3 regions of the Candidatus Thiodiazotropha sp. AKAK2 genome follow, and region 2 is predicted to be linked to each of the others. Evidence: predicted binding sites of a transcription regulator. Region 2 holds the regulator's gene; each other region holds the start of a gene.
The links. Region 2 encodes sigma-54, which starts transcription at its own class of promoters, with help from an activator protein. Its sites were predicted from a motif close to TGGCANGNTNCNTGCTT; they were not measured.

Region 1: a site for sigma-54 is predicted at 3,643-3,659, ahead of AC4IE8_RS09805 (TorF family putative porin). Genes of this name have one in related genera too.
Region 3: a site for sigma-54 is predicted at 2,464-2,480, ahead of AC4IE8_RS10895 (phenol hydroxylase subunit). Genes of this name have one in related genera too.

The regions. Positions count from the first base shown of each region.
Region 1 covers NZ_JBSYOP010000022.1:212,660-223,351, reverse strand. Annotated here, with positions in the region: gene gspD (type II secretion system secretin GspD) at 1-1,485, shown strand, start outside; gene AC4IE8_RS09815 (YifB family Mg chelatase-like AAA ATPase) at 1,494-3,008, opposite strand; gene ubiK (ubiquinone biosynthesis accessory factor UbiK) at 3,124-3,369, opposite strand; gene AC4IE8_RS09805 (TorF family putative porin) at 3,749-4,426, shown strand; gene AC4IE8_RS09800 (P-II family nitrogen regulator) at 4,494-4,832, shown strand; gene AC4IE8_RS09795 (ammonium transporter) at 4,863-6,125, shown strand; gene AC4IE8_RS09790 (DUF4124 domain-containing protein) at 6,477-6,926, shown strand; gene AC4IE8_RS09785 (peptidoglycan-binding domain-containing protein) at 7,333-7,662, shown strand; gene AC4IE8_RS09780 (patatin-like phospholipase family protein) at 7,794-10,043, opposite strand; gene AC4IE8_RS09775 (TusE/DsrC/DsvC family sulfur relay protein) at 10,350-10,692, opposite strand, start outside.
Region 2 covers NZ_JBSYOP010000031.1:78,237-88,928, reverse strand. Annotated here, with positions in the region: gene lptC (LPS export ABC transporter periplasmic protein LptC) at 1-256, shown strand, start outside; gene lptA (lipopolysaccharide transport periplasmic protein LptA) at 243-755, shown strand; gene lptB (LPS export ABC transporter ATP-binding protein) at 752-1,477, shown strand; gene AC4IE8_RS14375 (RNA polymerase factor sigma-54) at 1,684-3,168, shown strand; gene hpf (ribosome hibernation-promoting factor, HPF/YfiA family) at 3,322-3,642, shown strand; gene ptsN (PTS IIA-like nitrogen regulatory protein PtsN) at 3,673-4,143, shown strand; gene hprK (HPr(Ser) kinase/phosphatase) at 4,143-5,078, shown strand; gene rapZ (RNase adapter RapZ) at 5,097-5,963, shown strand; gene AC4IE8_RS14350 (PTS sugar transporter subunit IIA) at 5,960-6,358, shown strand; gene AC4IE8_RS14345 (HPr family phosphocarrier protein) at 6,372-6,641, shown strand; gene ptsP (phosphoenolpyruvate--protein phosphotransferase) at 6,638-8,377, shown strand; gene AC4IE8_RS14335 (PAS domain-containing hybrid sensor histidine kinase/response regulator) at 8,682-10,367, opposite strand.
Region 3 covers NZ_JBSYOP010000024.1:6,451-17,142, forward strand. Annotated here, with positions in the region: gene AC4IE8_RS10890 (sigma-54-dependent Fis family transcriptional regulator) at 425-2,089, opposite strand; gene AC4IE8_RS10895 (phenol hydroxylase subunit) at 2,549-2,800, shown strand; gene AC4IE8_RS10900 (aromatic/alkene monooxygenase hydroxylase subunit beta) at 2,837-3,835, shown strand; gene AC4IE8_RS10905 (MmoB/DmpM family protein) at 3,848-4,120, shown strand; gene AC4IE8_RS10910 (aromatic/alkene/methane monooxygenase hydroxylase/oxygenase subunit alpha) at 4,268-5,791, shown strand; gene AC4IE8_RS10915 (phenol hydroxylase subunit P4) at 5,863-6,231, shown strand; gene AC4IE8_RS10920 (catechol 2,3-dioxygenase) at 6,318-7,238, shown strand; gene AC4IE8_RS10925 (DUF2189 domain-containing protein) at 7,369-8,154, opposite strand; gene AC4IE8_RS10930 (glycogen/starch/alpha-glucan phosphorylase) at 8,999-10,692, shown strand, end outside.

The DNA of each region.
Region 1 (10,692 bases), on a different contig from region 2:
AACAGCGTGATCCGGGTCGATGCCACCCGCAATCTGCTGGTGTTGGGCGGCACCGGCGGTGAGCTGGCCGGACTGCTGGAGACCATTCAGCTGTTCGACGTGGATTGGATGGAAGGGTTGTCAGTCGGTTTTTTCCCCCTCAAATATGCCAAAGTCTCCAGTGTGACCAAGGAGCTGCAGGCGATTGTCGGCAGCATCGATACCAACCCCCTGGAGGGTATGTTCCGGGTGGTGCCTGTGGATGAGGCTGGCGGGATTCTGGTGGTCACTCCGCAGAAGCGCTACCTGGACAGGGTTGCTGAGTGGATACCCAGGCTCGACCGGGTCGACAGCCAGGAGTCGGGCAGTGGACAGAAGCTCTATGTCTATCGAGTACAGAATGGGGAGGCCGTGGAGCTTGCGGATATGCTGCAGCAGCTCTTCTCCGCTTCAGGGGCAACCCAGAAAAAGAGTAAATCCGCCGAGGTGGCCCCCGGCAAGACGAAAAAGACCCTCAGCAGTTCAACCGACAGTGAGTCGAAGAGCCTGTCCTCAACTTCTGTGGCTCGTATGACCTTTTTTGGTGCCGGGGGCAGTGAGGCCAAGAGCGAGATCCGGGTTGTCGCAGATGATAAGCATAACTCCCTGGTGATCACTGCAACCCCCTCCCAGTACGCCAACATGCTGGATGCTCTGGAGAAACTGGATGTGCGCCAGCTTCAGGTGATGGTGGAGGCGACCATCATCGAAGTGGCCCTGCAGGATGAGTTCAAATATGGATTACAGTGGGCTTTCAATTCGGATGTGGGTTCAAATTATCTTGGTGAAGGGGTGCTAAGCAGTGGCACATCCACTCTATTGGGCAATACATTGCCCGGCTTCAACTTTTCTGTTCTGCGTTCAGCGTCGGATGTCAGGGCGGTATTCAATGCCCTAGCCGAAGATTCTCTGATCCGGGTGCTCTCTTCGCCATCTGTGATGGTGCTGGATAATGAAACCGCCTCGATCCAGGTAGGTGATGAAGTCCCTATCATTGATCAGCAGCGTCAGTCCACCACGGATTCCGATTCACCCATTATCAACAGCATCAGCTATCGTGAAACCGGTGTCATGCTGGAAGTGACACCACGGGTCAACCCAGGTGGCCTGGTGACGCTGGATGTAACCCAGGAGGTCAGTGATGTCTCTGACGTGGAGGCCTCCAGTACTTCGGGCTCGCCGACCATCTCGACCCGAAAGATCAACAGTACCGTAGCGGTGAAAAATGGAGAAGTTCTGGTGCTCGGAGGACTGATCACCGACCGGGATAACGAAGGCACCTCTGGTCTGCCGTTTTTAAGCAAGCTGCCATTGATTGGCTGGCTGTTTGGTCAGGAGTCGAGTTTCAGTAAACGAACAGAACTGGTGGTGGTGCTTGTCCCGACCGTTGTGTTCGATTCAACTGACAACCGGCGGGTGGTTGAATCCTTCCGAGCCAAGCTACAGGGTTTGAAAGGCTCTTTCTAAGCGGCTGCTCAGTATTCCTGTCTTCGGTCCAGCCGCCGGTATCCGATCGCCTCACTCAGATGCTGGGTGAGGATCTCCGGGCTGGCTTCGATATCGGCAATGGTGCGGGCTACCTTGATAATACGGTGATAGGCTCGCATCGAGAGCCCCAGTTGATCGACCGCCTTCTGCAGCAGTTTCTGCCCTGCCCCGTCGATGCGGATATGGGTCTCGATATCACTCCCGGCAAGGGCCTGATTGGTCTTTCCCTGTCTTTCATACTGGCGTCTCCTGGCGGCCAGGATACGGGCTTGAATCTGCTCACTCCCCTCCTCCCGATGGTTGCTCTGTGTGCCACCGATCGGGATCGGTTGTCTGGGGACTTCCACATGCATATCGATGCGGTCCAGCAACGGGCCTGATATGCGGTTTCGATAGCGGCTGATCTGTTCGATGGTGCAGTGGCAACGGTTGCTGCCGTCTCCCAGATGGCCGCAGGGGCAGGGGTTCATGGCGGCGAGCAGTTGGAAGCGGGCCGGGTAGTCGGCCTGACGATTGGCCCGGGAGATGGTGATCGAGCCATTCTCCATCGGTTCACGCAGCACCTCCAGTACACGCCGGTCATACTCGGGCAGCTCATCGAGAAACAGCACCCCATGGTGGGCCAGGGAGATCTCGCCCGGTTTTGGATGGCTGCCACCACCGACCAGCGCCACCGCAGAGGCGGTGTGGTGCGGAGCCCGGAAAGGTCGCTGGCTCCAGCAGCTCGAATCAAACGGCTGTTGCTGGGCGAGTGAGCGTATCGCCGCACTCTCCAGGGCCTCCTGTTCGGTCATCGGTGGCAGGATCCCGGGCAGTCTGGCGGCCAGCATCGACTTCCCGGTTCCGGGCGGACCGATATAGAGTAGAGAGTGAGCACCGGCCGCTGAGATCTCCAGCGCTCGTTTCGCTTGCTGTTGACCGATAACGTCAGCCATATCGGGCAGCTCGGGTGTCGACTCGACGAGGGCCTTTTGCTGGGTCGGTAGAGTCTCCAGGCCTTTTAGGTGAGCGCAGACCTGTAACAGATGGTCGGCGGGCTGGCAGGTCAGACCCTCGACCAGAGCGGCTTCCTCCGCGTTATCTTCGGCCAGAATCAGTGCACGCTTCGCATCCCGGGCTGCCAGGGCAGCGGGTAGGATGCCGTGTACCCGACGCAACTGACCCGAGAGGGCCAGCTCGCCGGCAAACTCATACTGATCCAGAGCCTGTTTCGGGATCTGCCCGGAGGCGGCGAGAATGCCCAGGGCGATCGGCAGATCGAAGCGTCCCCCCTCTTTCGGCAGGTCGGCCGGAGCCAGATTGATGGTGATGCGGCGGGCGGGAAATTCGAACTGACTGTTGATCAGTGCACCCCTGACACGATCCTTGCTCTCCCGCACTGCCATCTCCGGCAGGCCGACGATGGAGAGTGCAGGCAGACCATTGGCGAGATGGACCTCAACAGTTACCAGGGGTGAGTTGATGCCCTCCTGGGCGCGGGAATAAAGTATGGCGAGTGACATGGCTTCCTTGCATGGCGTAGCAGGTCGATGGTTCCGGTATCGACGTGACAAAAATGGTGCGTAAATCTTTTCCGAGTTTTCCTGTCGGTTTGACAGGGCGACAGAATCGGGCAATTCAGCGCTGTTGTTCTTCCAACGCTTTGACCTGTTCCTCCAGCCTTTTCAGCTTCTCCCGTGTGCGGGATAAGACAGCGGCCTGCACCTCGAACTCCTCTCGGCTGACCAGGTCGAGCCTGGCCAGTCCGGACTCGAGGCCGGCACGCAGGTTTTTCATCACATCCCCCTGCATGCTTTGAATGCCTGCAGGCAGGGTGTTTGAGAGCCGTTGGGCCAGATCGTCAATCAGTTTTGAATCTATCATGCAGCAGACAATAGCCAGTGTTGGTCCGCTTGTCCAGAGGCCCTCTGAGTCGGATTTAGTGTCGCTTTATTGCAACGGTTTCGCTCTGTGTGGCTCTGACGAGACGCTGTTGTGAACCCGCTCTCAGATTGAATTCTCTGCACTGCATTGGTGCACCAGAGCAGTGCATGCCCGCTTTTTGTGAATCCAAATAAGGCACGACTTTTTTACCTGGCTGTAACAAAAAAGCGATTAATTGAAAAATACTCTTGAATAACAGTGTGTTGCAATGGTTGGCACGAAGTCTGATTGGTAAATGTCACATTCGGCTTAATACACGAGTTAGCTGAACCCAAAATTTTAACTTTGTCATGATCGTTTAGTAGAGGAATTTAGAACCATGAAAATGAACAAAATCGCTCTGGCCTGTGGTGTTGCTATGCTGGGGCTGTCATCTGTCGCTGCCGCTGAAATCAGTGCCAATATCGGTGTCACCAGTAACTATATATGGCGTGGTCTGACCCAATCTGCCAACAGTACCGCTTTCTCCGGTGGTGTTGATTATGCTCACGATAGCGGCCTCTATGCCGGTACCTGGATCTCAGAGGCTTGGGATGATTACGAGTTGGATTTCTATGGTGGTTATGGCGGTGAAATCTCTGGCGTCAGCTATGACGCTGGTCTGATTTACTACTCCTACTCAAGTGATTCAGAGTCTGATTTCGCTGAAGTCAATGCCAATGTGGGATGGAATTTCCTCTCAGCCGGTGTCGCCTATGTGATTTCTGCTGAAGATGCCGTCGAGGCCGTTGAAGAGGATCTCTATTTCTACATCGGCGGTAGCTTCGATCTTCCCGAAGACTTTTCTATTGGCCTGACCGTTGGTTTTGTCGAACCTGATGGCGACGGTGATGACGATGCCGATGACTACACCCACTATCAAATCGACGTGAGCAAGTCAGCCGGTGACTTCGGTGATGTGACCTTCAGTCTCTCTGACACCGACCTGGATGATACCGACGCCCCGGGTGAAGACTCCGATATGCGTTTCTTCGTCTCTTACTCGAAAGAGTTCTAGTGATCCTTTTTTCGTGACTAATCATATGTCCGCCTACGGGCGGACCAGATAACTGAGGAGTAACAGCATGAAAATGATTTCCGCAATCATCAAGCCATTCAAGCTTGATGATGTCAGAGAAGCACTCTCTGACGTCGGTGTAGCCGGCATAACCGTCACCGAAGTGAAAGGATTCGGACGGCAAAAGGGTCATACCGAACTCTACCGTGGCGCCGAGTACGTGGTCGATTTTCTGCCCAAGATCAAAGTTGAGATCGCGGTGGATGACAGCATTGTCGACCAGGTTGTCGAGGCCATTACCAATGCCTCCAAGACCGGCAAGATTGGTGACGGCAAGATCTTCGTCACCGCGCTGGAACAGGTGGTCCGTGTGCGTACTGGTGAAACCGGTTCTGAAGCACTGTAACCGATTTGTAACTACTTTCTGGAGAGTATCGTGGAAGCGATTACACATTTAAGCTACGCACTGGACACCTTCTATTTTCTGGTGTCAGGTGCACTCGTAATGTGGATGGCAGCAGGTTTCGCCATGCTCGAGGCCGGTCTGGTCCGAGCTAAGAACACTGCTGAAATCCTAACCAAAAACGTCGCCCTGTTTGCCATCGCCTGTATCATGTACATGCTGATGGGCTACAACATCATGTACCCGGCTGACGGCAACGGCATCATCCCTGCGCTGGATCTGAGCTTCATGTTCGGTGGCGACAACAGTGTTGAAGACGTGCTGGCCAGCAATGGCGATACCTACTATTCCGGTATGTCAGACTTCTTCTTTCAGGTGGTCTTCGTGGCTACCGCCATGTCGATCGTTTCCGGTGCCGTGGCTGAGCGTATGAAGCTGTGGGCATTCCTGGTCTTCGCTGTGGCGATGACTGGTGTGATCTATCCTCTGCAGGGCTACTGGAAGTGGGGCGGCGGTTTCCTGGATGCGGCCGGCTTCAATGACTTCGCCGGTTCCGGTGTGGTGCATCTGTGTGGTGCGGCTGCCGCTCTGGCCGGTGTCATCCTGCTCGGCGCTCGTAAGGGTAAATACTCCGCTGACGGTCGGGTTAATGCCATACCCGGCGCCAACATGCCGCTGGCGACCCTGGGTACCTTCATTCTCTGGTTGGGCTGGTTCGGCTTCAACGGCGGATCCGAACTGAAAATCTCTGACATCGGTGAGGCCAATGCGGTAGCTGCCGTATTCGTCAACACCAATGCGGCGGCGGCCGGTGGTGTGATCGCAGCCCTGTTGACTGCCCGCGCCCTGTTCGGCAAGGCTGATCTGACCATGGCATTGAATGGTGCTCTGGCCGGCCTGGTGGCGATCACGGCTGAGCCTCTTGCGCCGACCCCACTCTGGGCAACCATTGTTGGCGCCATCGGCGGTATCCTGGTTGTCTTCTCCATCATCACCATGGATAAAATCAAGATCGACGATCCTGTTGGTGCGATCTCGGTGCATGGTGTGGTTGGCATGTGGGGCCTGATCGCCGTGCCTTTCTCCAATACCGACGCCACCTTCGGTGCACAGTTCCTGGGTCTCGGCGTGATCTTCGCCTGGACTTTCATCGCCAGCTTCATCGTATGGCTGGTCCTCAAAGCGGTCATGGGTATCCGTGTCAGCGAAGAGGAGGAGTACGAAGGCGTCGACCTCGGGGAATGCGGCATGGAAGCCTATCCGGAATTCACGGGTAGTCGTGGGTCCGGACTCTAATCTCATATTGATGGGATTGACTACAAGGTAAAAAGGGCGCTTCGGCGCCCTTTTTTTGCTCCTCAAGTGCGCCAATGAAGGCCACTCATGCCGGTTAATATGTTCCCGGCGGTTTTTTTGATAGTCTATTTCAGCAACAACGGTTTAACCCATTCTTCGTCATCCCGGCTTTTAACGGACTTATGCGCAAAGCGAATAATTCAGAGGATCGGGCGGCTGGATTGCAACATCGGCCTGAAATAGAGTTCAGTCAGAGGTTTGTTGGATGGCCACCCATCAGCCGCAATAGCGAATGGATTTCTGCAAAGGTTTGGTACAGGATACTTAAGAAACTATTTCAAGGATTTGACAATGAATGTATTGCTTCGGGCCGTCGTGATCAGCGCCATTTTCTCGCACAGTCTCTATGCGGGTGTCTATAAGTGGACCGATGAACATGGACGGGTCCATTTCAGTGATCGCCCCGTTTCCGAATCTTCCACCGAGGTGAAGATTAAACAGACCCCCTCCTCCGGTTCCACTGGCGACTCCCCACAGCAACGACAGCAGAAGATGCGCAAAATGCTCGATGCGTTTGAAGAGGAGCGTAGCGAAAAGAAAGAGGCCAAGCAGAAAGCAAAACAAGAGCGGGAAAAAAGAAAGAAAAAATGTATCTATGCCAAAGACAGATATAACTCACACAACAGGGCTCGTGGAATTTACAACTATAAGAAGGATGGGGATAGGAGTTATCTCAGTGAGGCTGAACGTAAAAGTCATATGCAGCGGTTAAAGGCGGATGTTGATCGCTGGTGCAAGTAGTGGACGGCCGATAATTTTCCCGCCCCAACAGGCCTTAGAACAGAAGCAATACCCCTTTGCCTTGGATCGAACAGGTAGTCAGCCTGAAAACGATCAACCTATGATCGTCTGCACCACAAAAGGCTGAGCGTCTTGAAATTCATGGTCTGATCAGTACGCGCTTCTAGATTCCTATTCTAAAAAGTAAATATTACACATTTTCCTTGATGTCTTATTCACCTTTTTTATTGAACACTATCATATATTCTTATGATCAATAGGCTGACAAAGTGATCTGTATTGCTGAAAAGATATTCAGCTTGAATCACACAAGAAGAGAATTATTGCCGCTATAACACTTCTGCTTGTTTTGGCTCAAAGCTTTGCTGGCTGGCTAATAAAATCGATACCCGCAAGGAGAGAAACGATGGAAAAGGCAGATCTACCTGACCTGGGGAATAAAGGTAACCAGCACTACGGTAGAAAAAAATATCCGCAAAAAGGTACGTCAGGCCTGGCCGTCGCCTATGTGCAGAATCTGCTGAATGCACGAATGCCCCCTCCCCCGCTTTGGGTCGACGGTATCTTCGGGCCGAAGACGGATAGTCGGGTCAGACAATATCAGGCAAGTCGTCGATTGGCGGTCGATGGCATCGTCGGTCCGATGACACTGGCGAGTCTGGAGGCGGGGCCGCCTGCAATCCGTAAACGACCAAGTGCAGGGAGTATGGTAATCCCGGCAACCGGTGGCGTTTAAAAACACAATTGTTGAAAATTCAATCGAGGCTCAAGCCGGACTGAACTCGGCGGATCAAGCCGCCGGGCATCTGTTGTCATGAACATTTTTCTGCCATGAAATCCGATAGTCGAAATCGGCAAGCAAGCGATTCAGAAAAACGAAAAGGTACGACCCAGGTATAGGTAATTTTCAGTACGGCCATTTTCTGCAAAACCCCGTGCCAGGTATATCGGGCCAAGTGGCGAATCCATCGATAGGGTGATGCTGCCTGCCGTTCTTAATGTATCCATGGCGATATCATCCCGCTCATCCCAGACATTGCCAGCTTCTAACGAGACTCCCGCATAGACCGGTATTTTCAAAACCGATCGACTGTCGCCCAGTTCTCTTAAATAGATCAATCGTATGAGTCCGGCGTAACGCCCGGCGAGTTCTGATTCATGATAGCCGGAGAGATTGAACAGACCACCGATGGAAAATCCAGTGTTTACCGGTCCTTCTGTATTGGTCACTCCGGCAGCGCCAGCCCACAGCATAAGGGTATTCTTGTTCCAGGTATTTGCCCACAGGCCATTGATATTGAATGTGTCATACTCTTCCTCAGCCCCAAGCTCATCTCTGCTGGCCGACCAGGATAGGTTCGCCATCAGCCCGTGACGGGGAAAATTGATGCTATCCAATTGGTCGTAAGTAAAGGTTACTACCCAAGTGCCGAATTTGATGTCTTCCGAGGCAGTCGACAGGTCGCCAATGTATGGACTTACATCACCTGAGCCTGCATACGCGCCAATCTCGAGCTGGCCCCAATTGCCAAATTGACGTCCACCGGCGAGTAAAAAATTGGAGTAGTTCACATTCAGATCAGCCACCTGCTGACCGGAGTCAAATACCCCGGCATGGGTTTCGTAGTAACCAAGCAAGGATCGAAAATAGTATCTGAGGTTATTGTCGATGGGTTGATACAGCTCTGTGGTGATCCGCTGATCATGGCCGATCTGCACTTCTGTACGCCACTCGCCTCCCATAGTGTTGATGGGTGTCATCGTGTGGCTTGAGGCTAGATTGAAAATCCCGGATCCATCAAAATTGGTCTCCATGGTCAGGCCGAATCTTAAGTAGTTAGGTCCCCACTCCTTTTCTGTTGCACGAATCTTCAATTCGTTTTGTTGATCCTTCTGCAGAAGATTGTAATCGACCCGTTCAAAGATGTTCATGCCATACAGCTGATTGATCTCCTCCTCCAGTTTCGCGATATTGAGTTTTTCACCCTCGCTTGCCGAAATGTTTGCCTGCAGTACATTCGTGCTCAGCGGCGAATGGTTTTCGAAGCTGATCTGGTCGATAACCGGCGCTGCGCTCTCCCTTTGTCGGAGTGAGGCCATGTGTGCGGCATACAACTCTTCCGGTAGAGAGAGTTGTGCCAGCTGCTGCGCCATTTGGTTTGCGGCGGTAATGCCGTTGTCGATCATTTCAGCGGCACGCCAGAAGTCAGTGGACGAGTGGTTGCCTAGGTCCGGCTTTATCAAAATATCCTTGTCGGTGAGTTTATCCAGTTGCTGTTGCGTATTGCTCAGTATGGAAAAGCCCAGAATCTGGTTGAGTATGCTCAGTGGTGATGAAAGCCCTTCCCGACTTTGCGGCTTGGTACTGAGATCAACCACGATCAATCTGTCGGCGCCCAGATCAAGGGCTTGCTGAACTGGCAGGTTATTGGCGAACCCGCCGTCGACCAGTAACCGGCCGTGCCAATCGACTGGTGCAAAAACACCGGGGATTGCCATGCTCGCCAGCATCGCGGTTGAGAGAGTGCCGTTCGCCAGAGTGACCGCTTCACCGCTCTCTATATCGGCGCCGACAGCACGAAATCTGATTGGCAGCAGATCGAAATCTTCTGGCGCCAGCAGAGTCAGTGATTTAAGTCTGAGGCTAAGTTGCTGACCCTGGAGCAGTCCTTTCGGGATGACGAGGTTCCAGTCTTCAATGCCGGCTTCCTGTTTGATGAGGAAGTCGTAATCATCCTGTTTGCGGCGAAAGCTCCGGTTCTGCCTGGGGGGTTGATCCTGAAATGAGGCCTCCCAATCGGTTTCAGCCAGAAGTTGCTCAATCTCTTCCACCGTATAGCCATAGGCATACATGCCACCGACGATGGCGCCCATGCTGGTGCCGGTTATTACATCGATGGGGATGCGGAGCGCTTCGAGTACTTTCAGTACACCGATATGCGACGCCCCCCTTGCACCACCACCGCTTAGCACAAGCCCGATCAGCGGGCGGTCGAGAGGCTGGGGTGTTGGAGTTGCTGCGTTCGCCTGCAATCCGACACCAGTCAGCAAGATGAGGCAGGCAATGACTTGTGCCGCCGTAATGGATACACGGATAGTGGAGGTAATTAGGCGCACTGCATTGATATCGATCAGTGTCAGGTTTCCCTATGTGAAAGTCCACGCATCGCGAAATCAATGCGCTCCAGTGCAAAGTAACAGCATACGACCTCTGATCTCACCCGCAAACTGGTGAGTTACTTCCGTATGGTTGAATGCTTTCTGTTTTGCTGCGGAGATCAGCTCTGGTTTATTGTAGCGGCAATGTTCAGCCTGGCACCAGAACGGATGAGTTTGAGCCCAGCCATTGCTGTTGGGCCGTTGTAGGTTGGGAATTGGGAGGTGGGGAGGGGCTGTACCAGCCCCTCACGAGAGATTGGCGGATCAGTGCACGCTGCCAAATGAGAGATCGAGTGAATAGGGCGGCAGGGGAATGCCGGCAATCTTGCAGGCCTGAACAACCGGCCCTCTAGGGAAGAGGCTGTACAGATATTTCTTGCCACCCCGGTCTTTGACCTGTCCGGTCATCGCTTTGAGTACCAGTCTGGCGCTACAGGTGGCGCCATTCTGTTCGCAGTGACTGCGTAGGAAGTGGATCACTTCCCAATGGGCATCGGTCAGTTCGATATTCTCTTCGGCAGCAAGCTTAATAGCTTGTTCCTCAGTCCAATCCTCGAAGCCCTCGGGCGTATTGCTGTTCTCCACAGCCATAGGATTCATCTCAGGC
Region 2 (10,692 bases):
CCACCGTCAGGAGACGCTCTTTCTTCCGGGCCAAGTGGTGATCGAACGTGAAGGGGTAGCTGACTTTGCGCCTTACCGGATAGAGACCGAGGACCTGACAATCCATGCAGAGAAGTCCTATGCCGAGACCGTTGAGGCAGTCAGAATCAACAGTGGTGTGGATTGGCTGTCGGCGATCGGCATGCGGATCTGGTTTGATGAACCGTCACGCTTAAAGCTCCTTGGTCAGGTACGAGGGCACTATGAATTTGAATAAGGGCAGGGGTTTGATCTGTGGTCTGCTGATGGCGGTTACGATATCGGCCTGGGGGCTCGAGAATGACCGTAATCAACCGATGTCGCTTGAAGCGGACAGTCTCTCCATCAACGAGTCCACCGGTGTCAGTCTCTATGAAGGCAATGTGACGATCGTCCAGGGCAGTATGAAGTTGTGGGCGGATCGTCTCTGGGTTCACCGATCAGCCGGTAAAACTGAAAAGATTGTCAGTGAGGGGCAACCGACAAGATTCAGTCAGTTGCCTGAGGTCGATGGTGTTGAGGTTCATGGTCAGGCAATGCGAATTGAGATCCATCTCAAGCGGAATGAGATGTTACTGATCGACGATGCCCTGCTCGAGCAGGGGGGGAACAGCTTCCGCAATGACCGCATCGTCTATAACCGGGCCAATGCACAGGTCAGGGCTGGCAGCAGTGTCCAGGGTAAACAGCGGGTGCAGGTGGTGATTGAGCCCCAGACCGGGAAAACTGAACCGTGAGTCAGTTGCAGGCTGTCGATCTGCAGAAGCAGTACTACAAGCGCAAAGTGGTGGATGGTGTCTCGCTGAACCTCAACAGCGGGGAAGTGGTGGGGTTGTTGGGCCCCAACGGTGCCGGCAAGACCACCAGCTTCTATATGATTGTCGGCCTGGTGCAGGCGGATCAGGGGCGGATCTATCTGGATGGTGAGGAGCTGACCGACCAGTCGATGCACAAACGAGCCCGTCTGGGTATCGGTTACTTGGCCCAGGAACCCTCCATCTTCAGACGATTGACGGTGGCGCAGAACATTCTGGCAATACTGGAGCATCGCAAAGAGCTGGATAGCCAGGCCCGAAAGGCCCGATGTGACCAGTTGCTGACGGAGTTCGGTATCGAGCATCTGCGCGATAGCATGGCGATGAGTCTCTCCGGTGGCGAGCGACGCCGGCTGGAGATCGCCCGGGCCCTCTCAATGGAGCCGGCCTTCGTTTTGCTTGATGAGCCCTTTGCCGGGGTCGATCCGATTGCCGTGATCGATATAAAAAAGATCATCCAGCACCTGAAATCGCTAAAGATTGGGATCCTGATAACCGATCATAATGTTAGGGAGACACTGGATATATGCGACCGGGCCTACATTATCAACAGTGGTAAAGTGCTGGCGGAGGGAACCACTGAGGAGATTCTCGATAACCAGGAGGTACGCAGTGTCTACCTGGGTGAGAATTTTACGATGTGAGTCTATAGCGCTGTTTTTTAATGGATTAAACAGGGGGCGGCAGGTAAGCCGAAGGTGGTGTCAATGAGCGTGGAATATACTGGAGTGCAAAGTGAATCCAGGAGAATCGACTCAGTGAAGAAGAATCTTTCCGTAGACGGCTATTTTTAGCTAAAATGAGAATAAAGACATACAAATAACATACCAGGTTCAAAGATATCTCTGCTATGAAGCAGGCTCTACAGCTCCGACTCGGACAACATCTCACCATGACACCTCAATTGCAGCAGGCAATCCGCCTGTTGCAGCTCTCTGCGCTCGATCTGAGCCAGGAGGTTCAGGAGGTGCTTGAGACCAACCCGATGCTCGAGGGCGAAGAGGAGTTCAGCACTCAACTGCAAAAGGAGGGGGATGCTCAGGAGAGTGGCGAGCAGACCCGCGAGAGCAAGGAAGTCGAGGGGTCGAATGATATCAATAACGAGCGGGAGATTAAGACCGACAGCAGTCAGCTGACTGAGGATCTGCCGGTGGACAGTGAATGGACCGATGTCTACGACAGTTACCTGCCACCGGCCAGCAGCGGCGGTGATGCCGCAGACCATGACTATCTGGTACAGCGTAGCGGCACTGTAACCCTGCATGACCATCTGGTCTGGCAGATGACCCTGACCCCTTTTACCGAACAGGATATCCTGATAGCCACCACCCTGATCGACAGTATCGATGAGGACGGTTACTTCAAAGGCGATCTGCAGGAGATTCTGAGTTCGCTGAATGATGAGGAAGCGACTCTGGAGGATATCGAGGCGGTGCTGCACCGGATTCAGGCATTCGATCCACCGGGTGTCGGAGCCCAGGGCGCCCAGGACTGCCTGCTGATTCAGCTGCGTCAATTGGCGGAAGAGACCCCCTATCGGGATCAGGCGATAAAACTCTGCCGGGATCACTTCAATCTGCTCTCCGCCCAGGATCAGAATCAGATCATACGTCGCATGAAGGTGGATCAGCAGGAGCTCGCCGCCATGATGCGCCTGATCAGAACCCTGAATCCCCATCCGGGCACGGCCATTGCAAACAGTGAGCCTGAATATGTGATTCCGGATGTCTTCGTCAGCAAGCGTAACAACCGCTGGGTTGTGGAGCTGAATGGCGAGGTTACCCCCAAACTTCGGGTCAACAATGATTACGCCAGACTGATCCGGCGGGCGGATCAGAGCGACGACAATACTTTTCTGAAGAATCATCTGCAGGAGGCACGCTGGTTCATTAAAAGCCTGATGAGCCGTAATGAGACTATTCTGCGCGTAGCGAGTAAGATTGTTGAATATCAGCGGGGCTTTTTTGAACATGGCGAGGAGGCTATGAAGCCGCTGGTTTTAAGGGATATTGCCGAGGCGCTGGAGATGCATGAATCGACCATTTCCCGGGTGACGACCCAGAAATATATGCATACCCCGCGTGGCACGTTGGAGTTCAAGTATTTCTTCTCCAGCCACGTCAATACCAGTGCCGGGGGAGAGTGCTCCTCCACTGCGATTCGTGCACTGATTAAAAAATTGATTGCCGCTGAGAATACAAGCAAACCGCTCAGTGACAACAAGATCGCCGCCATCCTATCGGAGCAGGGCATCAAAGTGGCCCGCCGAACGGTGGCAAAGTATCGTGAATCGATGAGCATACCGCCATCGAATGAGCGTAAACGACTGATGTAGGTGAATCGATCTGTCAGGTAGGATGTCTATGAAAACAGGGGTTGTGGTAAAAGCCGAATCCGGCTTCATGGTCAGCCTGATCGATGATTTCGGGAATCGATTCAACGAGTCGGTCAGAGTGATGAGCCAACTCATCTAAGACAGGAGATAATTATGCAAATAAGCGTTACCGGTCATCATGTGGAAGTAACCGATGCCTTGAAAAGCTATGTAGATAATAAATTCGAACGTCTTGAGCGGCATTTTGATAATGTTATCAATGTGCATGTCATCTTGAGCGTTGAGAAGCTGAGGCAAAAGGCGGAAGCCACCATGCAAGTGAACGGTGCCAGCGTATTCGCTGATTCAGTGCAGGAAGACATGTATGCCGCCATTGATGGCTTGACTGACAAGTTGGACAGGCAGGTGCTAAAACACAAGGAAAAGATGCAGAGTCATCGCGCCGGTAGTGGTGCGAAGTATGCGGTTGAGTAATTTTCGATAGATTGAACTGGCGAGGTCTCCATGTTTCCCGACGGATTTCTGCTTGAGGAACGTCTCGGCTGCGGTGTGGAGGCAGCCAGTAAAAAACGCGCCCTTGAGCAGCTTGGTCAGAGATTGGCCGATGCTGCTCCTGGGCTGTCACAGGATATAGTGTTCGATGCATTGCTTGAGAGGGAGCGGCTGGGCAGCACCGGACTGGGCAAAGGCATTGCGCTACCCCATGCGCGTATGTCCCAGGTCACAAAGGCCACCGCGGCATTCATTCAGATGCCCAACGGCGTTGATTTCGACGCCATAGACAGTCAGCCGGTCGATCTGGCGTTCGCCATGCTGGTACCGGAACAGGCCACAGATGAACATCTGCAGCTCCTGGCGAAGTTGGCCAGAATGTTCGATGATCCCCCTTTTTGTGCCGCTCTGCGTGAGGCGGAAACAACGCAGCAACTGTTTCAGTTGATCAAGCAGCGAGAAACCGTAACCGCATCAGATTAATGCCATCCAACTACACCATTCGCGATCTTTTCGACGAATTTGCCAGCGAACTTGAGCTCAGCTGGGATGGTGAGGGTGGTGAAGAAAAAATTCTTCTCGACAGTGAGTCACTCGACGGACAACAACCCGTAGGTCCGCTTAACCTGATACGTCCAAATCAGATACAGGTGGTTGGTCCTCCGGAACAGCAACATCTGCTGTATGGTGGCGATACGGGTTACCTGGAGTCCCTGAAAACCCTGTTCGACTCTTCTCCGCTTGCACTGATCTTCACCGATGGCCTGCAACCCAAGCCGGCCTGCCTGGAGTCGGCTAAAAACAGCCATACGGCTTTGATGTTTACCCCCAAAGGAGATAACCACGTCATCCATAGACTGCTGGAGAAATTCAGCCTGCCTGTGGGTGAGACCCTGCTGTTGCATGGGGTCTATATGGAAGTGCTGGGTAAGGGTGTGTTGTTGAGCGGCGATCCGGCAATCGGTAAAAGTGAGCTTGCTCTGGCATTGATCTCACGGGGACATCGACTGGTTGCGGATGATGCAACCGAGTTCTATAAAACCGGCACAAATACTCTGAGCGGGCGCTGCCCGAAGGTGTTGCAGGATTTTCTCGAAGTTCGTGGGCTGGGTCTGATTAATGTCAGGGCCATTTTCGGTAATAGTGCGATAAAGCCGAATAAACAGTTACACTTGATCATAGATCTCCTCTACTTTGACGATAAAAAACTCGATAACATGGATCGCCTGGAGGGGTGCCACTCACATCGGACCTTATTGGGTGTTGATGTTCCCCAGACGAGTCTGCCGGTTGCGGCAGGCAGAAATCTGGCGATCCTGGTAGAGACTGCTGTCAGGCAGCATCTGCTGAAGATGGATGGGTACAATGCGACCCAGGATTTTATCGAACGTCAACAAAATCACATCGATCAAGATTAGTCTTGGGGCCTGAGCGAGATGGCAAATGAGATAAAACTGCAGATTGTCACCGGACTTTCCGGGTCAGGAAAGACCATCGCTTTGCATACCCTTGAAGATCTGGGTTACTACTGTATCGATAATCTGCCGGTCTCACTCTTGGGTTCCGTCTCCGATTATCTGAACGATGAGCCAGAGGAGACTTTCAAGAAAACCGCTGTCGGTATCGATGCAAGGAGTCAGCCCGGTCAGATTTCCAATCTGCCGGAGGTGGTGAAGCGTATTCGGCAACGCGGTCTCGACTGCAACATGCTGTTCCTGGATGCCCAGCTGGATACATTGATCAAGCGCTTTAGTGAAACCCGGCGCAAGCATCCACTGACCAATCAGCAGCGCTCACTCAGTGAAGCGATCCAGCATGAGCGGGATCTTTTGCAGCCATTGAATTTGACCGCGGATCTGAGAATCGATACCACCCACACCAATGTGCATGAGCTTCGGGACCTGGTGCGCAATCGGATTGGCGGTGCAAGCGGTCAGGTATCGATTCTTTTTGAGTCATTCGGTTTCAAGCATGGTCTGCCCAGAGATGTGGACTACCTGTTTGATGTGCGTTGCCTGCCCAACCCCTATTGGCAGACGGAGCTGCGCAGCTTCACCGGAATGGACAAACCGGTGGCGGATTTTCTGCATGAGCAGGAAGAGACCAAACAGATGGTTTCGGATCTGATCGATTTTCTGTCACGCTGGATACCGACGTTTGAAGCGGATGGGCGTAGCTATCTGACGATTGCAATTGGTTGTACCGGCGGTCAGCACCGTTCAGTCTATGTAGTGGAGTGTCTGGCCAAGCACTTTAAAGCGGCAGGACTGCAGGTAATGAGCCGTCATCGTGAATTATCATGACGATTGGCTTGCTGTTGGTCACTCACAGTCGCATCGGTGATGCGTTGATGGAGACTGCCAAAAAGATGTTTCTGGATAGTTCGTTGCCGATCGAAACCTTAACTGTGAGTACCGAGTGTAATCCTGATCAGATCAAAACAGAGGCACACCGTATGGTGGAGAATCTGGATCAAGGTGATGGTGTGTTGGTGTTTACCGACATGTATGGCTCCACACCGAGTAATATTGCTTACAGCCTTGCTGATAGCGGGCGAGTGAATGTGGTTTCAGGGCTCAATCTGCCGATGCTGATACGAACCCTGAATTATCTCGATCTCGATCTGAAGTCGCTGACTGAAAAAGCGGTCAGTGGCGGCAGGGAAGGGATCCATTGCTGCGAAAGGCCAATTAATTAAAATTCTGAATATCATGTTGCAACAAGAAGTAGAAATCATAAACAAACTCGGTCTGCATGCCCGTGCGGCGGCTAAATTGGTTAGTTGCGCCAACAGTTATGAGAGTGACGTTTTCCTCAAGCGCAATGGGCAGAGAGTGAATGGAAAGAGCATCATGGGGGTGATGATGCTGGCTGCCAACAAGGGCTCGATGCTGAAACTGGAAATCGAAGGTCGTGACGAGGATCAGGCGATGGAAGCATTGATCGTGCTCATCAACGATCGCTTCGGGGAGGAGCAATGACACTATCCTGTCAGGGTATAGGGATTAAAACCACGCGAGAAGTCGCGATTGGTGAGGCCTACCTGTTACAGCATGGTGTACCTGAAATCAGTCATCGTGAAATTCCCCAGGAGCGGGTGGATGCTGAAATCGAACGTTTCGAATCCGCACTCCTGACAACCACCAACCATCTACGATCAGTGCGGGATCAGATCCCCTCCGATACGGCACAGGATATCAGTGAGTTCATCGATACCCATCTGCTGATGCTGGAAGACAACGCCATCAGCCAGGCAACGGTAAGCCTGATCCAGGAAAAGCTCTATAGTGCGGAATGGGCGCTGCAGGTTCGGCGGGATGAGCTGGTGCGGGTGTTCGATGAAATGGATGACCCCTATCTGCGTACCCGCAAGGATGATGTGAACCATGTGGTCGGTCATGTGCAGTTCGTCCTGGCCGGTGGCAAACCGGAACAGCGGGGCGATCTGAAAGGGCGGGTCATTGTTGCTCGGGATCTGACTCCGGCAGAGACCATTATGATGAAAAACCAGGGGGTAGCCGCTTTCATCACCGAGTTTGGTGGGCCTCTCTCCCATACCGCCATTCTGGCGCGCAGCTTGGGTATCCCGGCGGTGGTCGGTGTTCATCAGGCGACCGTGCTGTTTCGTCAGGGTGAGCCCCTGGTGGTCGATGGGGCCCAGGGTGTGGTGCTGGCCGACCCCACAGAACGGATACTCGATTACTACCGACAACGTATCGAGAGCCGGCGAATCCGCGAGGTGGAGTTGAGGCAGCAGGTCGATCTGCCGGCATTGACCACCGACGGTGAACGAATCTCACTCTGCTCGAATATCGAGTTACCCGATGATATTCCGGTAACCATGGAGAACCGGGCTGATGGGGTGGGGCTTTTCCGCACCGAATTTCTCTATATGAACCGCACGACGCCACCGACTGAAGAGGAGCAGTATGAGGTCTATGTCGATGCGGTGAAGGGGCTGAATGGTATTCCTCTGACGATTCGCACCCTCGATCTGGGTGTGGACAAAACCACCGACACGATGGCGGACTCAGGTTGTATGCCGGCGATCAATCCGGCGCTCGGTTTGCGTGCGATCCGTCTCTGTCTGAAGGAGCCGGAGCTCTTCATACCCCAGCTCAGGGCGATATTGCGAGCTTCAGCTGAAGGGCCTGTGCGGCTGATGATTCCCATGCTTTCCGGGGTTCAGGAGCTGAAGCAGGTGCTAGCCATTATCGACAAGACGAAACAGGATCTGGTCGATGAGAAGGTGACGTTCGATCGGGAAATTCCGATCGGAGGCATGATCGAGGTTCCGGCAGCGGCACTGGCGGCAAGACGTTTTGCCCACTATCTCGATTTTCTCTCCATCGGCACCAATGACCTGATTCAATACACATTGGCTGTGGACCGTATGGATGAAGAGGTGAACTTTCTCTTCGATCCGCTCCACCCGGCCGTACTGATGCTGATCCGCCATACCATCATGGCGGCTCAGGATGCGGATATTCCGGTCAGTATGTGTGGTGAGATGGCGGGTGATCCCCGTTATGTCCGGTTGCTGCTGGGTTTGGGCTTGCGGGAGCTGAGTATGCAGCCCAGCGCACTGCTGGAAACACGCGAGCTGATTCGCAAATGCAACCTGTTTGACCTACAGCAGAAGACCCGGATCTTCATGGATGAGCTGGAGGATAACGATGATGAGCAGCTGTTCGATAAGGTTTTTCTCGAGGTATAAAGGTCTGATCTCGATGTTTATCAAAACTCCTCAGTCAGTTACTGTTTCGCCAGGTTGATAATCTGGGTATTGGAACAATACTTTTCAAACTATCTGTACGGGTTATGACGGAGGAACTGGTTTTTCTCTACGACTAAAATGCGCATATTTTGAAATATGCAAGCTTTGTGGTGATTAGAGAGTGGTTGGTTTAGCTTTCGGACCGAAAGCGAAAATAACGTACTTCGTAATTACTATCTGAAGTGCCTGAATCTCTTTATCTATACGAGTCATAACGCCTGATTGTTCTATTGGCAATAAACATTCAGCCCATGATCTCCTGAATATGATGGTTCAAAATTTCTGCGCCGACTGGTTTATGCAGAAGTTTCAGTCCCGAGTCGGCAATCTCCTGTGACATGGATATCTCCAGATCTCCGGTAATAAGCAAGGCAGGTATTTCAAATCCTAAAGTTTGACGAATTGTTTTGATAAGTTCTATGCCGGTCTCGCCATTAGGCAATCGGTAATCAGAAATAATGAAATCAAATTGTCGTGATTCTTCCTTTATTATTGCTATTGCATCATGACCACTCTTTGTTCCAGTGACTTGGTATCCATAACTCTCCATCAAATAAATCAATGAATGGAGAATGATGTTATTGTCATCAATAATCAACAGTGATGTTTTCGGGTTTTCTGTGTTTTTGAGCTTGTGGATTGATGTTTTTTCCAATTTTGTCTTTTCAAAATTGATCAGTGGTGCATCGATCGAAAACATCGATCCATTTTTCCACGATTTAACCGCTATCTTTTGCCCCAATAGTTTCGCGCTTCGTGCAGCAATTGCCAGACCAAGTCCAAGGCCTTTGCTGTGGTCTCTGGCAGGGTTGTAGAGTTGATAGTAATCATCAAATATCTGTTCGCGTTGGTTCTCTGGTATGCCAATGCCCGTATCCCAAATCTCAAAGCGCAACATCGATTTACGGCGTCTACAACCGACCAGTACTTTACCTGAATCCGTGTAGCGGATAGCGTTTGAAACTAAATTGTCAAGGATTTGATATAACAGAATGGGATCACACCGGAGTGCTGAAGAGCAGTCGGCCACACGTAGATTCAGCTGCTTATCCATCGCGAGTGGACGATATGTCACATCCAAGCGATTAAGCAGCTCGTTCGCATAAAATGTCTTCAGTTCAGGCTCAATTGAGCCGGATTCCAACTGGCTGACATTGAGCAGGGTATTGAATAAATCAGTCATACTAATCAGGCAACTGGATAGATTATTAACCAAACCAAGAGATTCTTCATCAGCCAGCTTTCTTTTCAATAAATCACTGATAGTAGTCATTGCTTGTAAAGGCTGGCGAAGATCATGACTGACTGCTGCAAGAAATTGTGATTTAGTAAAGTTTGCATCTTCAGCTGCTTGCCTCGCCTGCTTGTTGATAACTTCATTTTCCTTGAGTTTTGTAATATCGGTTATGAGGGTTAAGCATTGACGCTTGTCTTTCTCGCCGTTAGGCTGAACAACGCTATCCAGTTTGGCAAAAAAAACCGTCCCGTCGCTCAATGTGATTTTAACTTCACAGGTTTTTCTGATTTGATCTTTGAATACATGGCGGAAGTGTCGAAATAGATCTCTTCGATATTCCTTGGCGACAAACGTATAGAAGAAGACTCCAGTCAACTGAAGCCTATTCATACAAAACATTTCATTGCTTAGAAGATTGCTACGTACAATTCGGCCTGTATTGTCAATTATTAGATAGCCTACCGGCGCAAAATCAAACAGCTCTGCAAATTGATCTCGTGAGGTTTCCAATTCCATCTGGCTGCGTTGTAGATCTTCATTTTGAATCTTAAGTTCAATTTGATGAACTTCCAGTTCGTGGATCTGTGCGGCAAACAGTTCAGGCTGTATTTCCAATGAGTCATTTTTACAGTCTTGCAGACACTTTTCAGCCTGTCGGCGCAATTCTTTTAATTGACTGTCTACATCACTCATGGATATAAATCTAACCTCTCGGTCCTCGTTATAGTTCTCTTTAGATGAGGGCTTATGAATATTATAATAATTTAATTGTTAAGCGACTGAACAGTGTCGTTCAATTATGGTGGATGGCTCTGGTCCCTATCTGCTGCCAAAAGAGCTTAATTCTTAAAGTAAGTATCCTTCAAATGTTTCTCTGATAATGTGGCTTAAAGAAATAAATAGCTACATAGAAGGCAGTCTATATGGGGATGTTAGATTGTGATTTGGTTAGTGTAAAGTCTTTGATAACCAGGCAGTTGACTCAATAAGTAAGTGACTACTGGAATTAATAGATAGC
Region 3 (10,692 bases), on a different contig from region 2:
GCCCAGCCGTCACGCCCCGACGGGTCCGCTGCGATGCTCGGCAAAAACCGGCGTGCCTGAAACTCGCTGCGCTCAAACAGTCAGGCCCGCTGATCGGTTTTTGACTGCGCTTCTTGCTCGTGCCGGGACGGGAACAAGAGGAGATGGCATCGGAGTTCTGAGTATTATCGATCTCATTCCTGATCCTTAAAAGGACGCGACAATACAAATTGATTAACTGCTTTTCCTCGCCCTTCGTGCCTATCTTCAGCCTTTCTATACACTTTACATCTCTTCTATCTCGTTAGTGGTTGGGTGTTCTTACAATCGAAGAAGAGAAGCTGGAATGACGAGTGTTGCAGTTGGCCGCCAAGGTTTATCAGACACATCACGTAGCATTTGTGTTTACTCGCGTTCATTGGCAGACATAAAAAACGAAATATGTCTAATCCCCATCCCGTTTCTTCAGGCGGTAGGCCAGTTGCGGGCGGGTCATGCCGAGCAGCCTGGCGGCCTGGCTGAGATTGCCGTTGGCCTTCTCCACGGCGGACTCCAGGATCAGTGTCTCGACGGCCTCCATGCTGCCGGATTGATCCAGCACCTGTGCAACCAGCGAGTCCAAAGGCAGGGGTTCCTGTGGGTTGGTGGGCATGATGCTGGGTGCGTCCTTACTCATGTTGAGACAGGGGAAAAGATCCTTGAGATCGATGGCCTGACCATTCGGCACGATGATCACACCTCGCTCGATCATGTTTTCCAGTTCACGGATGTTGCCCGGCCAGTTGTAATCGTACAGCGATTGCAGTGCGGGCTCAGTCACCCCGCTGACCCGTTTGCCGTGTCTGGCGGTGTACTTCTCCAGAAATCGCTCAACCAGCAGTTCGATGTCATCCTTACGCTCTCTCAGCGGTGGAATGATCACCGGGTAGATGTTCAGGCGATAGTAGAGGTCGGAGCGGAAGCGTCCTTCAGCGACCGCCTCCTGCAGATCCACATTGGTGGCGGCAATCACCCGTACATCCACCTTGCGGGTTCTGGTGTCACCGACACGCTCGATCTCCCCCTCCTGCAAGACCCGCAGCAGTTTGGCCTGGGCGTTCATCGACAGATCGCCGACCTCATCCAGGAACAGGGTCCCCCCATGGGCCCGCTCGAAGCGTCCGGGTCGGGATTGCAGGGCGCCGGTATAGGCCCCTTTCTCCACCCCGAACAGTTCGGATTCGATCAGCTCTTCCGGGATGGTGGTGCAGTTGATGGCGATGAAGGGATTTTTCTCCTGGGGACTGATACTGTGCAGCGCCCTGGCAAACATCTCCTTGCCCACTCCGGTCTCCCCGAGCAGCAGCACCGTGACATGGCTCTCCGCCACTTTCCGCAGCATGTCACAGGCATCCTTGAAGGCCTGGGAGCTGCCCACCATATCGCCGATGCCAGTCTGTTCCTGCAGGGAGTCCCGCAGATGGCTTACCTCATCCTGCAGCGCCAGCAGCTGTTCCGCCATGGGATCGGGGCGGTAGTGACGTCGCTCTTCGTCCGCATCCTCCCACTCCTCGATCGGCTTGCCGATGATACGGCAGTGTTTGTCTCCCTTGGCATGGCACTCCACCTCACGATAGGCGATGAAGCGTCCCATGATCTCGCTGGTGTAGCCCGATGCGTATCCGATCTGGGTCCAGCAGACCGGCTCCGGATGGATGCCAAATAGCTTCAGATGCTCCGAGGCCTCATGGGAGTTTTCCCACAGGAACTCGCCATAGAAATGCCGTTGACGGATATCGATATCGATTTTGATCGGTTTGACATGCACCACCCCCTCCAGGGTATGCAGTCGCGGCCCCATCAGTAGCAGATCCTCGTCATTGGCCTCCGGTAGCAGTTTGCGCGCCAGGTCCGCATCCTTGGCTCCGGAGGCATAGCCCATGCGGGTCAGTACGCCCCGTGCCCGGTCGTGGCCCAGAGTGTCCATCAGCTCTTTTCGTAGAGCCCCCATGGCGTGGGTATGCATCAAAACCATGCGGTGGTCGTTGAGCAGGATCTGTCCTGCGTCGAAAGTCAGGTGCAGGTTCCGCTCTTCCATGGGAAGACCGGAAATACTCAATTGAGATGACATCTATCCTCCGCCCCGCCTGTCCTGATCTCCGGGGAGTAGCAGTTGGTAGTAAAAATCATCCCTGAAAGCGTACGGGTTCTATTTCTGTTTGTTGGAAACTCGATGGCTTCCCCCATACGCTTCTATTTTTATAGTGCCAACTGAGATTTTAATCAAATAATAAATTTTCGGGTCGTTTACGGCGGGTTGAGCATATTAGATAGGGGGCGGGCATTCCGATTGTGCGGTTGCAGCATATTTTACTGCTGAAGATTGAATGATTTGGTGAAATTTGCCAAATGATCAAACAAGTTTCACTGTATCATCAATTTTTTTCCCGCCCTGGATCTAGTAAAAGATCAAGAAATACATATAAAACAATTACTTACTGTTTTTGGCATAGCTTCTGCAATCTCTTTTTGACCAGAAATTGAGAGAGACCGCTTTAGAGGTCTCCACTTGTGATAACAGGAGGATGTCATGCGGGAATATGTCCCGAAAATTGGCCAGGCCTACATCAGAGTCACCGGCGAGCGGCTCGGCAAGTTCGTCGAGTTTGAGTTCTCCATCGATGATGAGGACCTGACGGTTGAGCTGATCCTCCCCCATAAAGCTTTCAAGATCTTCTGCGACAAGCACCAGGCCAGGCTGGTCCGCAGTTCCGATGAGATCGGAACCGAAGACGGCCAGACCAAACGCCCCGGTCTCTACCGGGAGTCGCCAAGCCTTTAGTGGAAGATCCGCTATCCCAGGAGGAATAGAGTAACCATGAGTATCGATATCAAAACCATGAACGTGGAGCCTAAGCGCCACACCTTCGCCCACGTGGCAAGGCGCCTTGGTTCAGACGCCCCGGCCTCACGTTATGAGGAGGGAGTTTACGATCTGCAGGCCACCACCCATTTTCACTATCGCCCCCTGTGGGGTCCGGAGCACTGGCATTTCGACGAGGGCCGTACCCAGGTCAAAATGTCCGACTGGTACAAGTTCAAGGATCCCCGTCAGTACTACTACGGCACCTACACCATTGCCCGGGCCAACATGCATCAGACCACCGATCGCAACTTCGCCTTTGAAGAGAAGCGGGAGATGCTGGCCAACATCGATCCTGAATGGCGGGAGATGATTGTCAACTATCTGATTCCGCTGCGCCACTATGAATGGGGCGCCAATATGAATGCCTGTTCGATCAGCGATACAGGTTATGGCACCGCCATCACATCGGCGGCGATCTTCACCGCCGGTGATCGTCTGGGTATCGCACAGATCCTCTCCCGTGTCGGTATCTCTCTGGGTAATGGCACGGGCGACCTGCTGGACGATGCCAAAGCACAGTGGATGAATGGCCCGGCCTGGCAGGGCATGCGCAAGTGTGTGGAGGACAGCCTGGTGTTGAAGGATTGGTTCGAGGCGCTGGTGGCCCAGTTCCTGGTGATGGATGGTCTGGTCTATCCCCTGGTCTACAACCACATCGATACCGAAGGGCAGAAGCATGGTGCGGCGGCGATCTCGATACTCTGCGAATTTATGGTCGACTGGAGTGCGGAGCACAATCGCTGGGTCGACGCGGTGATCAAGGTGGCGGCCAAGGAGTCGGAGGAGAACCAGGCGTTGCTCTCCAGCTGGTATAGCCAGTGGCGGGATGAGACCCATAAGGCCTTACAGCCCCTGGCTGCCATGGTGCTGGGTGATGGTGCCGACAGTGCTCTCGCCGATGTCAAAGAACAACTTGATAAGCGGGCCGGCAAGCTCGGTTTGAACCTATAACAGGAGGCCGAGATGGCTGGCATCGTATCCATAACCCTGCAAAACAATGATGAGGCTCGTCCCGTGATCGAGTCGATTCTGCAAGACAACCCCAGCGCCAACGCCAACTACATGCCCGGCGCGGTCAAGATCGACTGCCCGGAGCGCCTGGTGGTCAAGGCGGAGTCTGTATCCGAGCGTATCGGTCGCGACTGGGATCCTCAGGAGATCCATCTCACCATCGTATCCATGGGCGGCAGCCTGGATGAGGACGATGACGAGCTGGTCCTCTCCTGGGGCGCTTAACCCGAATGTTTCACCCGGCCGCTTCTAATTCAAATTAACTCATGGTTTTTGAAAATGATTTTTTCAGATATCAGTAAACACACAATGTGTTACCGGCAATCGCTGAACGCGATGAAACATTCGGGTTAACACCGGAGGAGCTAATCAATGACACCCCCACGCAAGAAAAAGATGAACCTGAAGCAGCGCTATGCGCTGATGACCCGAGGTCTCGACTGGGAAACCAGCTACCAGAAGATGGACGACGTCTTTCCCTACGATACCTTCGAAGGGATCAAGATTACCGACTGGTCGAAATGGGAAGATCCCTTTCGCCTGACCATGGATGCCTACTGGAAATACCAGGGTGAGAAAGAGCGTAAGCTCTATGCGGTACTCGACTCCTTCGCTCAGAATAACGGTCAGCTCGGCATCTCCGATGCCCGCTATGTGAATGCGATCAAGCTGTTTCTCACCGGTGTGACACCACTGGAGTATCAGGCGCATCGACATTTTGCCCATCTGGGTCGGCATATCCGCGGTGCCGGTCCCCGGGTGGCGGCGCAGATGCAGTCCCTGGATGAACTGCGTCATGCGCAGACCCAGATTCACACCATCAGTCACTACAACAAGTACTTCGATGGCTTCGCCGAATTCCCTCACATGCACGACCGGGTCTGGTATCTGTCGGTGCCGAAGTCCTTTTTCGACGATGCCTGTACCGCCGGACCTTTCGAGTTCTTCACCGCAATCTCTTTCGCCTTCGAGTATGTGTTGACCAACCTGCTGTTTGTGCCCTTTATGTCCGGCGCCGCCTACAACGGCGATCTGGCCACGGTGACCTTCGGCTTCTCCGCCCAGTCCGATGAAGCGCGCCACATGACCCTGGGTATCGAAGTGATCAAGTTCATGCTGGAACAGCATCCGGACAATCTGCCGATTGTGCAGAAGTGGGTGGATAAATGGTTCTGGCGCGGCCACAAGATGCTCGGATTGGTGGCAATGATGATGGACTACATGCTGCCGAAACGGATCATGTCCTGGAAGGAGGCCTGGGAGATCTACTTCACCGAGGCGGGAGGCGCTCTGTTTGAAGATCTCTCCCGCTACGGCCTGCGGGTTCCCAAGTATGCGGATATCGCCACCGAAGAAGCGGAGCACATCTCCCATCAGAACTGGGCGATCTTCTATCAATACACCCAGGCAGCCGGTTTCCATACCTGGTTGCCAACCGATGAAGAGATGGCCTGGCTGTCGGAGAAGTATCCCAACACCTTCGACAAATACTACCGTCCACGCTTCGAGATGTGGCGGGAGATGGAGGCCAAAGGTGAACGTTTCTACAACAACGCCCTGCCGCAGCTCTGTCAGACCTGTCAGATTCCCATGGGTTACACCGAGCCCGGTGATCCCACCAAGATCGGTTTCCGTAGTACCGAATACAAAGGTGATCGTTACCACTTCTGTTCCGACGGTTGTAAGGACATCTTCGAGAACGAGCCGGAAAAGTTTGCCCAGGCCTGGCTACCGGTACACCAGATTTTCCAAGGCAATTGCGGCGGAGCGGATCTGGGCGATGTGTTGAAGTGGTATCACATGGAAAACGGCACCGACAACCTGGACTACAGCGGCTCACCGGACCAACAGCAGTGGGATGCCTGGCAGGCGGCCCGCAAGAAAGTGGCCGGTTAAGGCCTTAACCCGCCCGCTGTCAGGTTGTGATGGTGGGTGGCACCAATGAGATCAAGAGAGAGGAGGTTGAGATGGCCGTTGTAGCGCTTAAACCCGGTTATGAAGAGGCGGTTGATTTCCGCGACAAACATGAGAATTTCCACGGCAACCAGGTGGTCTACCTGCATTGGGAGGAGCACCTGAGTTTCTGCTCAGCGATCGCTTTTCCTTTACCCCCTGATATGCCATTCGGTGCACTGATCGAAGAGTTGATCCCCACCTACTACGGCATGCATCCGGACTATCAATCGCTCAACTGGGAGCAGGTGGAGTGGAAGATCGATGGTAAGCCGTCAACCCCAGATATGAGTAAAAGCCTGGCGGAGAACGGTGTCGGACACAAGTCGCTGATCTGTTTCCGTACGCCTGGACTCAACGGTTATCGGGGTTCTTGTTCATAACGAAAAACCGGCAATAGCAGACCGGTTGGATTGATTGTTTAGTTACCGGCCGCACCGAGATGCGGCAACTATAGGAGGCTTCACTGATGGCTATTAGAGGTGTTTTACGCCCGGGACATGTGTCCCTGCGGGTACTCGATCTGGACGAATCCCTGGTTCACTACAAAGAGCGGCTCGGCCTGCTCGAGACCGACCGGGATGACCAGGGGCGGGTCTACCTTAAAGGTTGGGATGAGCAGGACTGGTTTTCGGTGGTGCTGCGGGAAGCAGACTCCACCGGTATGGATTTCATGGGTTTCAAAGTTGACAGCACGGAAACCATGAATGAGCTGGAACAGAAACTGAAGGATTTTGGATGCAATGTGGAGCGCATACCCGCCGGTGAGCTGAATCACTGTGGTGAACGTGTCCGTTTCGATTCACCCACCGGTCACATGTTCGAGCTCTATGCAGACAAGGATGTGAAAGGAACCGATATGGGGCGGGTCAATCCGGAGCCCTGGCCCGACAATCTGAAAGGCATGCAGGTGCAGCGTTTCGACCACTGCCTGCTGTATGGAGATGACCTGGACGGCAGTGTCAAACTGTTCAAAGAGGTATTGGGTTTCGATGAGACGGAAAAAGTGGTGGATGGTGATCTGCAACTCGCCTCCTTTCTGACCTGTGGCATGAAGGCCCACGACCTGGCGATCATCCGTCATGAGGAGAAGGGCAAATTGCACCACGCCTCATTTCTGCTTGGCTCCTGGGAAGAGGTGCTGCGTGCCGCCGACATCATCGGTAAAAACAAAATCTCCATCGACATCGGTCCGACCCGTCATGGGATTACCCGAGGGCGTACGATCTACTTCTTCGATCCCTCCGGAAACCGTAACGAAGTCTTTCACGGCTCTTACGACTGGTATCCGGATCATGAACCGATCACCTGGACAGCCGATGAACTGGGTGGGGCGATCTTCTACCATGATCAGAAACTGAATGAGCGGTTCCTCACGGTGGTTACCTAAGCCGCTGCTGTTCAAGTCACTGGTTGTCATCCCGGCGAAAGCCGGGATTGATGATGCTTAATTCCTGGATCCCGGCCTACGTCCACAAAGACCGACCCAGCAGGGCCTATTGGATTAGTGTTAACAGGCCCTAGGATGGTGGCACCAAGGACCGATAGGCGTGCCAGCTGGCATGTCCAATCAGCGGCAGGGCGATTAGTAATCCTACATAGTAGGTGATCAGCCCGAGCCCAACGATCACGACGATCAGAAAAGCCCACAGCATCATGGCCGGCATGTTCTTCAGGACGGATTTGACGCTCAGGCGGATTGCGGTGAAGCCATCGATCTTGCGGTCAATCAAGATGGGTACGGTGATAACACTGATCATGTAGGCCCACCAGGCAAAGAAAAAACCCACCATGATACTTGCTATGGTGAAGTATCTGCCTTTTTCCGAAAGGAACACATTTGCAAAGAAGTTGTCCAGCGGTGGAGAGATGCCCTCATAGAGCAGCGAGAAAAGCACATAATTGGAGGCAATCCAGAGCTGCATGATGATCAGGAAACCGCCGGTGATCATGCTGATATGGGTATGGTTGCTTTTCCAGGCTTCCAGCGCATTACAGGTTTTCAGTGGCTCTCCCCGTTCCAGATGGGCGCTCATCTGATACAGGCCAATGCCCAGGAATGGTGCAATGAGAAAAAAGCCGGCCACCAGAAAAGGCAGTAAAAACTGACTCTCCGTTGCGTAGAGAAGGTAGGTTATCAAAGCGCTGATCAATACGATGGCGGCGCCATAGGCGAGACTGTATCTGCCCGCATCCCTCATGTCCTTCCAACCTTTGGATAACCATTGCAGGGGTTGATTGATTGCAATCCGGTTAACCACCAGTTCATCCCAGCGAGTGCTGCCTGTATACGCTGTACTCTCCATTTCCTCTCCTCCGAAATCGGCACCAGGACACACCTTGAGAACTGCCTGAATGGCTGTCGGGTTAGCTGATGCCTGATTGTTTTATAGTGTTGGAATCTCTTTATGGGGCACGGATTCCTTGATGATTTTAGTACAGCCTCGCTTGTCTCAGTCGAGCTGCACTTAGTAAAAGATAGATAGCTTTAACCCTTTTATCCAGGGTTGTGTGAGTCGATGCTGATCCTACCCTTACGTCAGTGTGGTTTTTGTCAGACTGTCAGTATCAACCGGTTTTTGTAAGAGGCTGCCGTTGAGTGTGCCAAAAGTTCTGTGTTGAGCTTGTGGATTGCCCGGCTTCTGATCAGTACCTGACAGCGGGTGATTCTCAACGAGTTAGGTCTACTCACAGAGGATTCAACGCAATCTTGCCGTGATTGCTGAAGGGTTGGAATGGGTAGGACTCTAAAACCTTACATAACGAGTAGTCATTTTAGGCTATTTTGTTATCGCGCTGATTTTTAGGTGAAATCAATTGCGAAATTGCCGTTTAGCGGGTTTACTGACAAGCTTCAAGGGGCTTATTGACGGGGAAGCTTTCGGTCTGGCCAGTGTAACTTGTAAGATTGATTGTTTAGAATAACCCGAAACCCATTAAGGTTTCATATTAACAGGCCCTAACGATACCGATCCCATATCAGGTGTGTGGCTGGGAGCGGCGTCTGTTTTTCGTCTATTCATCCGCACCAGTAACAAATCTCAAGCTGAGAGTAAGAACAGGACAGTAACCATGTCGAAAGACCAAGCCGGCTCCAGAAAGAAAGTAGAGCATATCTGTAATCCCCTGGCTCCTCTGCCTCCTTTGGGGATGGACTCTGAGGCCATCTCGTTTGATTTTCGTCGTTACTTTGCCCATACCCTGGGTAGAGATGATCACTGTACTTCGAGCCACTACCCCTATAAGGCGCTGGCTCTGACCGTTCGGGACCGGCTGATCGAGAGATGGAAACTGACCCGTTCACACTACGAAGAGTCCGACTGCAAGCGCACCTTCTACCTCTCGCTTGAGTTTCTCATGGGGCGCACCCTGAGCAATGCCATTTTGAATCTGGATATCAGCAAAGAAGTCGACCAGGCCTTCATGGAACTTGGAATCAACCTGGATCACATCCGAGAGAGCGAGCCGGATGCGGGTTTGGGTAATGGGGGACTGGGACGTCTGGCGGCCTGTTTTCTCGACAGCTGTGCAACCCTGCAGCTGCCGGTTCGAGGATATGGCCTGCGCTATGAATACGGCATGTTTCGTCAGCATATTGCGAATGGCCAGCAGATCGAGGATCCGGACCATTGGCTGAGGGATGGTAATCCCTGGGAGCTGGAGCGGCCTGAATATACTCAACAGATCAAATTCTGTGGGCGGACTGAACACATCAACGGCAGAGTCCGCTGGGTGGATACCCAGGATGTGCTGGCGGTGCCCTACGATCTGCCGGTACCCGGTTATCGTAACGGTACGGTAAACACGCTGCGTCTTTGGAAGGCGGCGGCAACCGATGAGTTCAATCTGGACGAATTCAATGCGGGCAGTTACACCGAATCGGTGGAGGCGAAAAACGATGCAGAACATATCACCATGGTGCTCTATCCGAATGACGCCAGTGAAAATGGTAAAGAGCTGCGTCTGCGGCAACAATACTTTTTAGCTTCAGCCAGTCTCAAAGATGTGATCCGGGAGTGGAATGAGCACCATTCCGATTTCAGTGATTTCGCGGAGAAAAACTGCTTCCAATTGAATGATACACACCCCAGTGTTTCAGTCGCCGAGTTGATGAGGCAGTTAATGGATGAGCAGGGGCTCTCCTGGGATCGTGCCTGGGAGATCACCTCGAAAACCATGGCCTACACCAACCACACACTGTTGCCGGAGGCGCTTGAGCGCTGGTCGGTGAAGTTGTTTGAGTGCCTGCTGCCACGGCTGTTGGAGATCATCTATGAGATCAATGCCAGGTTTCTCAGTGAGGTGGCGCTGGATTGGCCGGGGGATACCGATCGTCTGCGGCGCATGTCGATCATCGAAGAGGGACCAGAGCCAATGGTCAGAATGGCCTATCTTGCAATTGTCGGGAGTTTTTCGGTCAATGGTGTGGCCGCACTGCATACCGAGCTGCTGAAGCAGGGTCTTTTCCTTGACTTTTTTGAGCTCTGGCCGGAGCGCTTCAATAACAAGACCAATGGTGTGACACCACGGCGCTGGCTGGCTGCCTCGAATGGTGGTTTGCGTCAGTTGATCGATGAAAAGGTGGGTAATGGCTGGATTTCAGATCTTCAAAAACTGGAGCAGTTGCAATCCCTGTCTGATAGTCGAAGTTTTCAAAAGAAGTGGCGCCAGGTAAAACTTGAGAACAAGCAGCGACTGGCTGAGTTGGTGAAGATCGATTGTGATGTCGATTTTGACCCTGAGGCCATGTTCGATGTGCAGGTCAAACGAATCCATGAATACAAGCGTCAGCTACTTAACATTCTGCATGTGATTCATCTCTACTGCCGCATCCGGGCCGGGGA